3 regions of the Promicromonospora sp. Populi genome follow, and region 2 is predicted to be linked to each of the others. Evidence: riboswitches for the same ligand, from Rfam matches in the RefSeq annotation. Region 2 holds a riboswitch; each other region holds the start of a gene.
The links. A riboswitch is a leader RNA that binds a small molecule or an ion and turns the genes downstream of it on or off. The one in region 2 is predicted to bind cyclic di-AMP.
Positions count from the first base shown of each region.

Region 1: it holds a riboswitch for cyclic di-AMP, as region 2 does, so the genes downstream of both, AB1046_RS00200 (C40 family peptidase) here and AB1046_RS16880 (C40 family peptidase) in region 2, are expected to answer to the same signal.
Region 3: it holds a riboswitch for cyclic di-AMP, as region 2 does, so the genes downstream of both, AB1046_RS10965 (C40 family peptidase) here and AB1046_RS16880 (C40 family peptidase) in region 2, are expected to answer to the same signal.

Region 1 is NZ_CP163528.1:34,582-37,848, forward strand. Features, by position in the region: gene AB1046_RS00195 (cytosine permease) at 1-593, opposite strand, end outside; gene AB1046_RS00200 (C40 family peptidase) at 738-1,526, opposite strand; cyclic di-AMP (ydaO/yuaA leader) riboswitch at 1,529-1,718, opposite strand; gene AB1046_RS00205 (FAD-binding oxidoreductase) at 1,913-3,253, opposite strand.
Region 2 is NZ_CP163528.1:3,727,762-3,731,028, reverse strand. Features, by position in the region: gene AB1046_RS16890 (S8 family serine peptidase) at 1-44, opposite strand, end outside; gene AB1046_RS16885 (hypothetical protein) at 193-1,086, opposite strand; cyclic di-AMP (ydaO/yuaA leader) riboswitch at 1,250-1,446, shown strand; gene AB1046_RS16880 (C40 family peptidase) at 1,494-2,201, shown strand; gene AB1046_RS16875 (hypothetical protein) at 2,304-3,248, opposite strand; gene AB1046_RS16870 (GlsB/YeaQ/YmgE family stress response membrane protein) at 3,245-3,267, opposite strand, start outside.
Region 3 is NZ_CP163528.1:2,396,649-2,399,915, reverse strand. Features, by position in the region: gene AB1046_RS10970 (NAD(P)-dependent oxidoreductase) at 1-935, opposite strand, end outside; gene AB1046_RS10965 (C40 family peptidase) at 1,043-1,945, opposite strand; cyclic di-AMP (ydaO/yuaA leader) riboswitch at 1,952-2,115, opposite strand; gene AB1046_RS10960 (phytoene desaturase family protein) at 2,256-3,267, shown strand, end outside.

The DNA.
Region 1 (3,267 bases), 1.5 Mb from region 2:
GGGAGCGCGGAGACCGCCGCCCAGTCGACGTGGCCGGCGACCAGGAAGATGTAGACCACGGTGAGCACGGCCGTCAGCACCGTGATGACCACCTGCAGCCGCATCACCAGGTCGAACCCGAAGATGCCGGCGACCACCACGATGCCCGCCACGACGACGAGGGCCACGACCTGCGTGATCGTGCCGCCGCCCCAGCCCAGCGTGCTAAGCACTGTCGACGTCGCGAGCGTGGCCAGCGCCACCAGCACCGTCTCCCAGCCCACGGTGAGGATCCAGGACAGCAAGGCGGGCAGCTTGTTGCCCCGCACGCCGAACGCGGCCCGCGACAGCACCATGGTCGGTGCCGACCCGCGCTTGCCGGCCAGCGAGATGAACCCGCAGAACAGGAACGACACCACTATGCCGACCACGCCGATCACGGTTGCCTGCCAGAACGACACGCCGAACCCGAGCAGGTAGGAGCCGTAGCCCAGCCCGAGCACCGACACGTTGGCCCCGAACCAGGGCCAGAAGAGGTTGCGCGGCGACCCGCGCCGTTCCGTCTCGTCGATGGTGTTCAGGGCGTTGGTCTCGACGCTACCGGGGGCGCTCATGGTGGAGATCCTGCCACTGGCGCAGGCCCGACGGCGAGAGGTGTTGCGCAGACCACTGTTGAACCCAGGTCAGCTCGGGTCGGGACGCCGAAGGGCCCGCACCGTGTGGTGCGGGCCCTTCGGGGTGTGCGGTTCCGTTCCGGCTCAGCCGACGCGGAGGAAGACCGGGCTGGACTGCCAGATCGACGAGTAACGCACGGTCTCGCCGGGGACCGGAGCCTCGATCTGCATGCCGTCGCCCGCGTAGATGGCGACGTGGCCGGGGCTCCAGATCAGGTCGCCCGGCTGGGCCTCGGCCGCGGAGACCTGGGTGCCGACGTCGCGCTGCGCCGAGGAGGAGTGCGGCAGGCTGACGCCGACCTGGGCGTAGACGTAGGACGTGAAGCCGGAGCAGTCGAACCCGGCAGGGGTGGAGCCGCCCCAGACGTACGGGACGCCGAGGTACTGCATGGCGATGTCGACGATCGCCGAGTTGGACGCGGCCGGGGCCACGGCGGCGGCTTCCTCAGCCACGGCTTCCTCAGCCACGACGGGCTCAGGCTCCGGCTCCGGCTCCGGCTCGGGCGCCGGCGTCACCTTGATGGTGCCGGTCTCCAGCTCGAACTCGCTGTCGGCGGCCACCTTCACGGCAGGCGCGGTGTCGACCTTCGCGGTGGTCAGCTCGGCGGGCACCGTGGTGTTCGCCTCCCGGGCGGCCGCCTGCACGGCGTCCTTGACGGCCTTGAGCTCTGCGGTGTTCGTGCTGGGGTCCTCAGCCGGCGCGGCGGTCGCGGGGACGCCGAGCAGCGAGACGACAAGGCCCGAACCGGCCGCGACGAGCGCGCCACGGCGGGCTGCGCTGGACAGACCACGGCTGGCAGCGCGAGAGATGGGGGTCAGGGGGGTGATAGCTCTGCGGGCAGCACGATGGCGCCCAGGCGTGCGTGTAGTCACGTTCTGTCTCTCCCGGCGCCTACGAGGTGAGCTGTCGGATTCGGATCGGAGACTGACCCGGCCGCGGTACTGCTCGTTGTGCGGCTTCACCCCAAGGGCACCCGATGGTGCCCGCAAACGGTGGTTCCCCCGTCCCTGTCGTCTGGCTGTTGCAGATCTCGCGGCGGTGACAGGGCTCGGCGTCCGCCTCGAGAGCTCACGGAATTGCCGTGAGCGGGATCGAACGTAACCCCCGACCGTCCGATAGTCACAATCGGATTACGCCTATCCGGCCTGCTGGCGTACCTATTGACGGCAAATCGGACATGGGATAGGTCACAGTGCGCGGGTCCCCGCCCTGGTCAGGGCGGTGCCCGCGCACCGGAGACCGAATTGTCGGGTGAGACCTACTCCGGCAGCACGTTGTGGTTGCCCGCGAACAGGTTCTCGGGGTCGTACCGACGCTTGATCCCCGCCAGCCGGTGGTACGTCTTGGCGGGGTAGACCGCTGCGACGTCATCCTCGGTGGCCGTCGAGAGGAAGTTCGCGTAGGCGCCGCTGAGCTGGGGGGCGAGCCGCCCCCAGATCGCGTCCAGGCCCGGACGAGCCGCCTCGACGACCGGCTGCGGACCACCGGTGAGGGTCACGACCATCAGCTCCGCTCTGCGGTGCGGATAGGCGGTCGCATCGTCCGGGACCTTGGACACCGCACCACCCACCCCGCGGACGGCGATCAGCGGCGACCCCGGCGACGTCCCGACCTCGGCGAGGATCCGCAGGGTCTCGGGCACCGACTCCCGCTCGACGAACCCGTTCCGGGCGACAAGCTGGATGCCGGGCGGCGGCGTCGCGCCCTCTTCGAGGATGTCCGCGTACGGCGTCAGCGCGACGTCGTCGTCCAGGACCGTCCCGAGCCGGCGGATCGGGTCCAGCGCCCGGTCCGCGAGCTCTGCGTCGTCGCCGTCGAAGGCGACGTGGATCTCGACCGGAGCCTCGGGGCCGCCGGCGAACGGGTTGGCGAGGCTCGCGATGGACGTGAGCTCCTCCGGGGCGGTACGGAGGTAGTCCGCCCAGCCCTGGAGCACGGCACCGGCCTCCGCCGCCGGGAAGGTGACCTTGCCGAAGAAGACGTCGGTCGTCGGGTGCGCCGCGAACTCGAAGGCGGTCACGACACCGAAGTTGCCGCCGCCACCGCGGATCGCCCAGAACAGGTCCGGGTTCTGCTCGGCGCTCGCGGTCACGACCTCGCCGTCGGCGATGACCACCTCAGCGGCGACCAAGTTGTCCAGGGCCAGGCCGTACTTCCGTACCTTCCAGCCGATTCCGCCGCTCAGCGTCAGCCCGCCGACGCCGACGCTCCGGGTGTCGCCCGAGGAGATCGCCAGGCCGTGCGCGGCCAGTGCCGTCGCGACCTGGCCCCAGGTGGCGCCGCCGCCGATCCGCACGAGGTGACGTTCGTCGTCGACGACCTCGATGTCCGCGAGCTCGCTCAGGTCGATCACGACGCCGCCGTGATTGGTGCCGAAGCCCGGAAAGCTGTGGCCGCCGCCGCGCACTGACAGGGCGAGCCCCGAGCCGCCGGCGAATCCGACAGCCGCCCGCACGTCCTCGACCGTCTTGGGCCGCAGGACATACGCCGGGCTACCCGTAGTCAGCACCGAGCGACTGGCCGACTCGTACTCGGCTCCGCCGGGCTCGATGATGTCGCCGCCGAAGCCGCGGCGAAGAGTTTCGAGCGCTGAGTTCATGACGTTCCTTCCAG
Region 2 (3,267 bases):
AGCACCGCGGAGGTGGCGGCGCTGACGAGTGACTTCCTGTTCATGTAAGCCCCCATTGCTCACACAGGGGCTGATTACCCCCGAAGTGGCCCAAACCTATGGGTATCGGACAGGGGCGAACAGGGCGAACGCCAGGATGTGGGTGAAATTTACACAATCGCAATCGCTGGCGGCACGGAGTGTCGGGCCAGGTCAGGCCCAGGCCTCGGCGAGCTCGCCCTCGGCCTCCGCCTCGCGGGAGAGCCGGAGCGCCGCAATCGCCGCCCCGAGCAACAGGGCGACCACCCAGGCGCCGAGCTGGTGCCCCTCGGACACGACGGCCGCCGGGGCGATCTCGTCCCAGGCGATACGGGCCGCGGTCAGCGCGTCGTCAACGAATGGCGAACCCGGCCGGATGCCCTCCTGCACGGCTACGAGCGCCGGACCGGCCGCCTGCAGCACCCAGACGATGCCCGCCGTGGGCAGCCAGCCCAGCAGCTCGATGGGCTTGCTGTCCACGGCGAGGCCGAACGCGATGCCGAGCGCGACCGCGAGGATCCACCACGTGCCGACCGGAGCCACCGCATGGCCGGGGACGAGGCCCCACAACCAGCTGTCGAGGAGCACCACCGGGAGGGCGAGCGCGGGGCCGCGCAGGGCGGCAGGCCCGAGGCCCGTCAGCAGGCCGGCGCCCAGCCCGACGATCCCCGCCGCACCGGTGGCGACGAGCATCCCGAGCGGTACCGAATCGTCGGGCACGCCCCCGCGGACAACAAGCCACCAGGAGCCACCGACCGCGGCAGTCAAGCCGAGCAGGGTCCCCGCGATCGCCGCAGCCGCCCCGGCGCCGGCCGAGGCGGGCAGGCGCGAGGTGGCGCCGGCGAGGACGCCGCCGAACAGGGCCATCGTGACCAGGCCGACCATGGCGCCGTCGGCGGTGAGCGGGACCGGTAGGAAGCCGGCGACCCCCGCAATCGCGCCCTCCGCAAAGCCCGTGAACTCGTACGACAGCTGCATCAGCCAGGGCAGAAATCCGCAGATCCACCACGCGACAGCGCTTATGGGAAGCACCCACCAGGCGGAGATGCGGTACTCACTATCGGCCATGCCGCCGGACGATAGCGGAAGTGTGATGTCGGTCATAACCCCTGAAGCCCGGAAGGACGCAAATCTCCACCTTCGTTGGGTCAGACCGTAATGCGTAATCTGATCGTGACTTTTTCCGGGAACGTGTGTACTTTGACTTCTGCCCCACCACATCGGTGGAGCCGCGAGCCGGACGCCGAATCCTGTCACCGGTTCACGACCAGACGTTCGAGACAGGAGCGGGGGACCCACTTCCGGGCGACAGCAGGATCGTCGTCCTCGGGGTGAAGCCGGACGGTACCCCCCAGTAGCCGTGCGGCCGGGTGTTGTACTCCTACCCGAACCCGACAGCTGACCTCGCAGGCGGTACAGGAGACATTTAGGTGACGAACTCCCTCCGCGGACGGCATCGTGACAGCCGTCCGGCCATGACACCGCTGACTATCCTCGCTCGTACCGCCACCGAGAACGCCGGCAACGTTGCCCGCCGCGGCGCCCTCGCTGCAGCCGCAGGCGGCGTCCTGATCTCGACCATCGCGACGACGGCCCACGCGGCCCCTGCGATGGACCTCAAGACCGACGTCAAGACGGCCAAGCTCAACACGGCTGACCTCCAATCGCTCACCGCGGTGGCCAAGCAGGCCGTCGTCAACTCCCGCACCGTGACAGTCCCGATCAACGCGAAGATGCCGATCGAGATGGAAGTTCTGGGTACCTCCTCGGGCTCGGGTGCCGCGGGCGAGGGTGAGGGCGAGGAGAGCACCGCTCCCGCCGTCGTCTCGGTCGACGCACCGGACCCGGTCCCCGTCGGCCAGCAGGCTGTCAACATCGCCTTGAACTACCTCGGCATCACGTACGTGTGGGGCGGCGCGTCGCCGTCCGCAGGCTTCGACTGCTCGGGCCTGGTCCAGTACGTGTACTCGCAGCTGGGCTACTCGCTCCCGCACTCGTCCGGTGCGCTGCTCGGCGTCGGCTACCAGGTCACCTACCCGGAGCCCGGCGACATCGTCTGGACCCCCGGCCACGTGGCCATCTACGCGGGCGACGGCATGATCATCGAAGCGTGGGCCGCCGGCATGCCGGTGCGCTACACCGAGATGTGGCAGAACAGCCCGACGTTCGTCCGCGTCACCTGAGTCGCGCGCAGCAGTAGTTCCGCATCGCGAGGCGCCGCCTCCGCATCGGGTTTGTGCCCGACGCCGGAGGCGGCGCCTCTCGCGTACCCGCCTCGATGGCGGCTACTGAGGCCAGTCGCAGGTGTCCGCGATGAAGGCGAACAGGTCGGCGCGCGCGGCGTCGGGCATCGGCACGTAGATCACGTGCTGCGGCTCGCCGTCGACGCTCGCGTAGACGGGCACGAACGTGCCGCGCTTGTCCTCGCCCACGGCGTGAGCGTCGCAACGGGCGGGCACGACGGGAAGGATGATCCGGCCGGAGTCCTGCCCGGCCAGGTCTTCGCCGACCCAGCCGGAGGCGCCGCCGCTCGGGTCGGGGTTCTCCATGAGCGTGGTCCCGCCCAGCCGGTCGATCGTGACCTCCGGGCCACCCGCCACCGGCTCGACCCGCAGGCTGACCAGCGCGGTCAGCTCGCCGTCGCGCGCCTCGACGGGGACGTCGGCATCAACCTCGAGGCGTGCGCCCGCCGCCACGGCGGCCTGGGCGCAGTCCACCGCATGGTTGCGAGCGAGGTGCCCGCCGGAATCACCGGCGTCGACGACGACGTCGCTCACCGGGCCCAGCTCGTCGTGCTCGCCCAGGGCCAGCGTGATCGTGGCGGACGGCGCGGCGTCCGGCACCGGCTCGTCCGGTCCCGCCGGGAAGCCGGCACACTCCGCCTCGCCCAGCCCCAGGTAGACGTCGCGGGTAGTGCCAGGACGCAGGACGGCTGTCCGCCCTTCCCTGGTGGGGTGCGACGGCCCGAAGCCGTCGGCGTCCAGGGCCCCGGAGACGAGCGTCATCGTCTCGTCGGAGCTGTTGGTCACCTCGAGAACGATCTCCCGGTCGGCATACTGCGTACGCCCCTGCCCCACCTCGACGCTGAGGTGGGCGGCGACGTCGTCGGGCACCGGACCGAGGGTGGACTGCGGCGTCGCACCACCGTCCGTACATGCGACAGCGGCCGCGCCGACCACCATCGTCAGAGCGACGACGGCGGCGGCGCGGCCGCGGGATGCCGCGATCAAGCGGTCTTACGCCGGCCGA
Region 3 (3,267 bases), 1.3 Mb from region 2:
GACGTCAGCTGGGCGGCCAGGAAGCGGGCCGCGCCGCGGGGGCGTCCGCCCGCCACGTGGGGCGTGAGGATCAGGTTCGGGACGTCCCACAGCGGCGAGTCCGCGGGCAGCGGCTCGGTCTCCATGACGTCGAGCGCCGCGCCGGCAAGAGCGCCGGACCGCAGCGCGGCCACGAGCGCCTCCTCGTCGACGGTCGCTCCCCGCCCGACGTTGACGAAGCGGGCGGTCGGCGGCAGCAGGCTCAGCAGGCGGGCGTCGAGGATGTGCCGCGTGCTGGGCAGGCCGGGCAGCAACGAGACGAGCAGGTCGGTCTCGGCCAGCTGCGCGTCCAGCTCGTCGGCGCCCACCACCCGGTACCCGGAGCGTTCGCCCGCCCGGGAGGCGACGCCGGTGACCTGCGCGCCGAGCGCCGTCAGCAGCGGGGCCAGACGCAGGGCGATGGACCCGAAGCCCCAGATGGTCACGCGGGCGCCGTCGAGCGTGTACTCGCGGCCGGTGACGGGGTCGCCCTGCGCGAACGAGATCTCCTTGGCCCAGCGGTGCTCCCGCTGCGCGGCGAGGGAGACGTCGATCCGGCGCACCGAGGCCAGGATCAGGGCCAAGGCGTGCTCGGTGACGGTGTCGTCGTGCAGGGACTGGCCGGAGGAGATGACGACGTCGGGACCGAACCCGGCGCGCAGCGCGACGTCAGGCCCCGCGGAGAGGGTCTGCACCCAGCGGAGCCCGGTCAGGCGGCGGGCGGCGTCGGCGACGATCTTCGGCGGGCTGGCCCAGGTGACCAGCAGCTCGGCGTCGAGGTGCTCGTCGGGCACCGGCTCGTTCATGCGATAAGCGACCACCGTGTCGGTGCCGCCGGGCGCGAAGGAGGCTCCGCCGTCGGGCAGCAGGGCCGGGAAGTCGAGGTCGAACGGCACGTCCGGTACGAGGATCTTCACGCCGGGGACGTTACCGGACCAGGGTCGAGCGGCGAAGCAGAGCGTCCGGCCTGTTCTTGGGGAAGGGCAGGACAGACGCTCTGCTTCGCAGTACCGGGTGGGTCAGGTCAGCCCGTCACCCGGATGAACACCGGGTTGTCCTGCCACATGGTGCCGTACTGCACGGGGGTGCCCGCCTGCTGCGCCTCGACGACCTTGCCGTCGCCCGCGTAGAGGGCGACGTGGCCCGGCGTCCAGACGATGTCGCCCGGCTGGGCGTTCGCGGCGGAGACCTGGTAGCCGATGGTCGAGATCTGCGCGGAGCTGTGCGGGATGCTGATCCCGAGCTGCCCGTAGACGTAGCTGACCAGACCGGAGCAGTCGAAGCCCACGCTGGGGGACGAGCCGCCCCACACGTAGGGCACGCCCACGTACTCGAGAGCCAGGTTGACTGCCTGCTGGCCCAGGTCGGAGGACTCCGCGCTGCTGGAGACCGCGGCGGCCTCGGCTTCCGCTGAGGCCTCGGCCGCGGCCTCAGCGGCGGCTGCCGCCTCGGCTTCGGCCCGTGCCTCGGCTTCCGCCTCGGCCTTGGCGCGAGCCTCGGCCTCTGCCTTCGCCTTGGCTTCGGCGATGCCGGCCTCGGTCTCGGCGTACGGCGTCACGGTGACGCTTCCACGCTCGGCCCAGAAGTCGGCGTCCTGTGTGACCTTGACCTTGGTCACGAGGTTCTCGGCGAGGCCGGCGCGGGGCGCGGTGTCGACCGTGTTGCTGACCGGTGTGGCGTTGGCCAGTGCGGCCTGGGTGTGCGTCTCGGCGGGCGCGGAGGAAGCGGTCTGGGTGAAGACCGAGGCCAGCATGCCGGACGTGACGACCGCGATGGCGCCGGTACGGGCGGCATTCTCGGCGGCGGTCTGGGTGAGTGCGGTGAAGGGGGTGAGTGCGGGGCCTTCGGCGCGGTGCCGCCCCCGGTTGTTCGGGCGGGCGGTCTGGTCGTCCGCCCGGTTGTGGGTGCGGTCGGTGAGTACGGTCACCAGTGATCTCCTCGGACGCCTACGAAGTGAGCTGTCGGGTTCGGATGGGGAGTTCAGTTCACCCGGCCTCCAAAGGAGGCTTCACCCCGAGGACACTCGCGTGCCCGCTTACTTGGTTCCCCCGCCCCTGTCACGTTCTAGCTGCTCAGATCCGGTGACAGGGCTCGGCGTCCGGACCAGGACCCCGCCGTTGCTGGCGAGGTGTCATGACCGTACCCACCTTTCTCTCAAATGTCACGATTAGGTCACATAGCGTCCTGGGCAGGCACGTTCCTGGCAATGAGTGCCCCCGCTGAGTGCCCGTGCCACCATGGCGGACATGCCCGATTCCACTCGCTCCCGGTACGACGTCGTCATCGTGGGCGGCGGTCACAACGGCCTCACCGCAGCGGCGTACGCGGCCCAAGGCGGCCGATCCGTCCTCGTCCTGGAGCGTGCCGACCACGTCGGCGGCGCCGCCGTCTCGGCCCGCCCGTTCGCCGGCGTGGACGCGCGGCTGTCGCGCTACTCCTACCTCGTCTCGCTCCTGCCGCGGCAGGTGATCGACGAGCTCGGGCTGCCGATCCGCCTCGTGCGTCGCCGCTACTCCTCCTACACCCCCGTGGCCGACGGCGGCCTCCTCGTCGACACCCAGGACGCCGCCGCCACGCGCGCCTCGTTCCGGCGCCTGGCCGGCACTGGCACTGGCTCGGGCTCAGGCACTGGCTCAGGTACCGGCTCGGGGAGCGGATCCGACGCCGATTTCGAGGCCTGGGGGCGCTTCTACACGATGACCGCCGAGGTCGCCCGCCGCCTCGCGCCGACGCTCACCGAGCCGCTGCTCCCGCGTGCGGCCGTGCGGGACCTCGTGGTCGATGGCGTGGGGGAGGCCGCCTGGCGCGCCCTCTTCGAGGAGCCCCTCGGCGCGGTGCTGCGGCGCACTTTCGCCGACGACGTCGTACGCGGCGTGGCCGCCACCGACGGCCTGATCGGCACGTTCGCCGACGTCGACGAGCCGTCCCTGCGGCAGAACCGCTGCTTCCTCTACCACGTGATCGGCAACGGGACCGGCGACTGGGACGTGCCGGTGGGCGGCATGGGCGCCGTCTCGGGCGCCCTGCGCGACGCCGCGGTGGCCGCGGGCGCGACGATCGTCACCTCGGCGACCGTCACCGCTGTGGACCCGGGCGCCTCGGGGGGCCTGAGTGCTTCGGGTGCCCCGGGCGCGTCAGGTGCTTCGGATCCGGAGGTCGCCTGGACCGACGCCGACGGGCGCACCCGGGGTGTGCGCGCCGGACACGTGCTCGCGGCGTGCGCCCCGGCCGAGCTGGACCGGCTGCTGG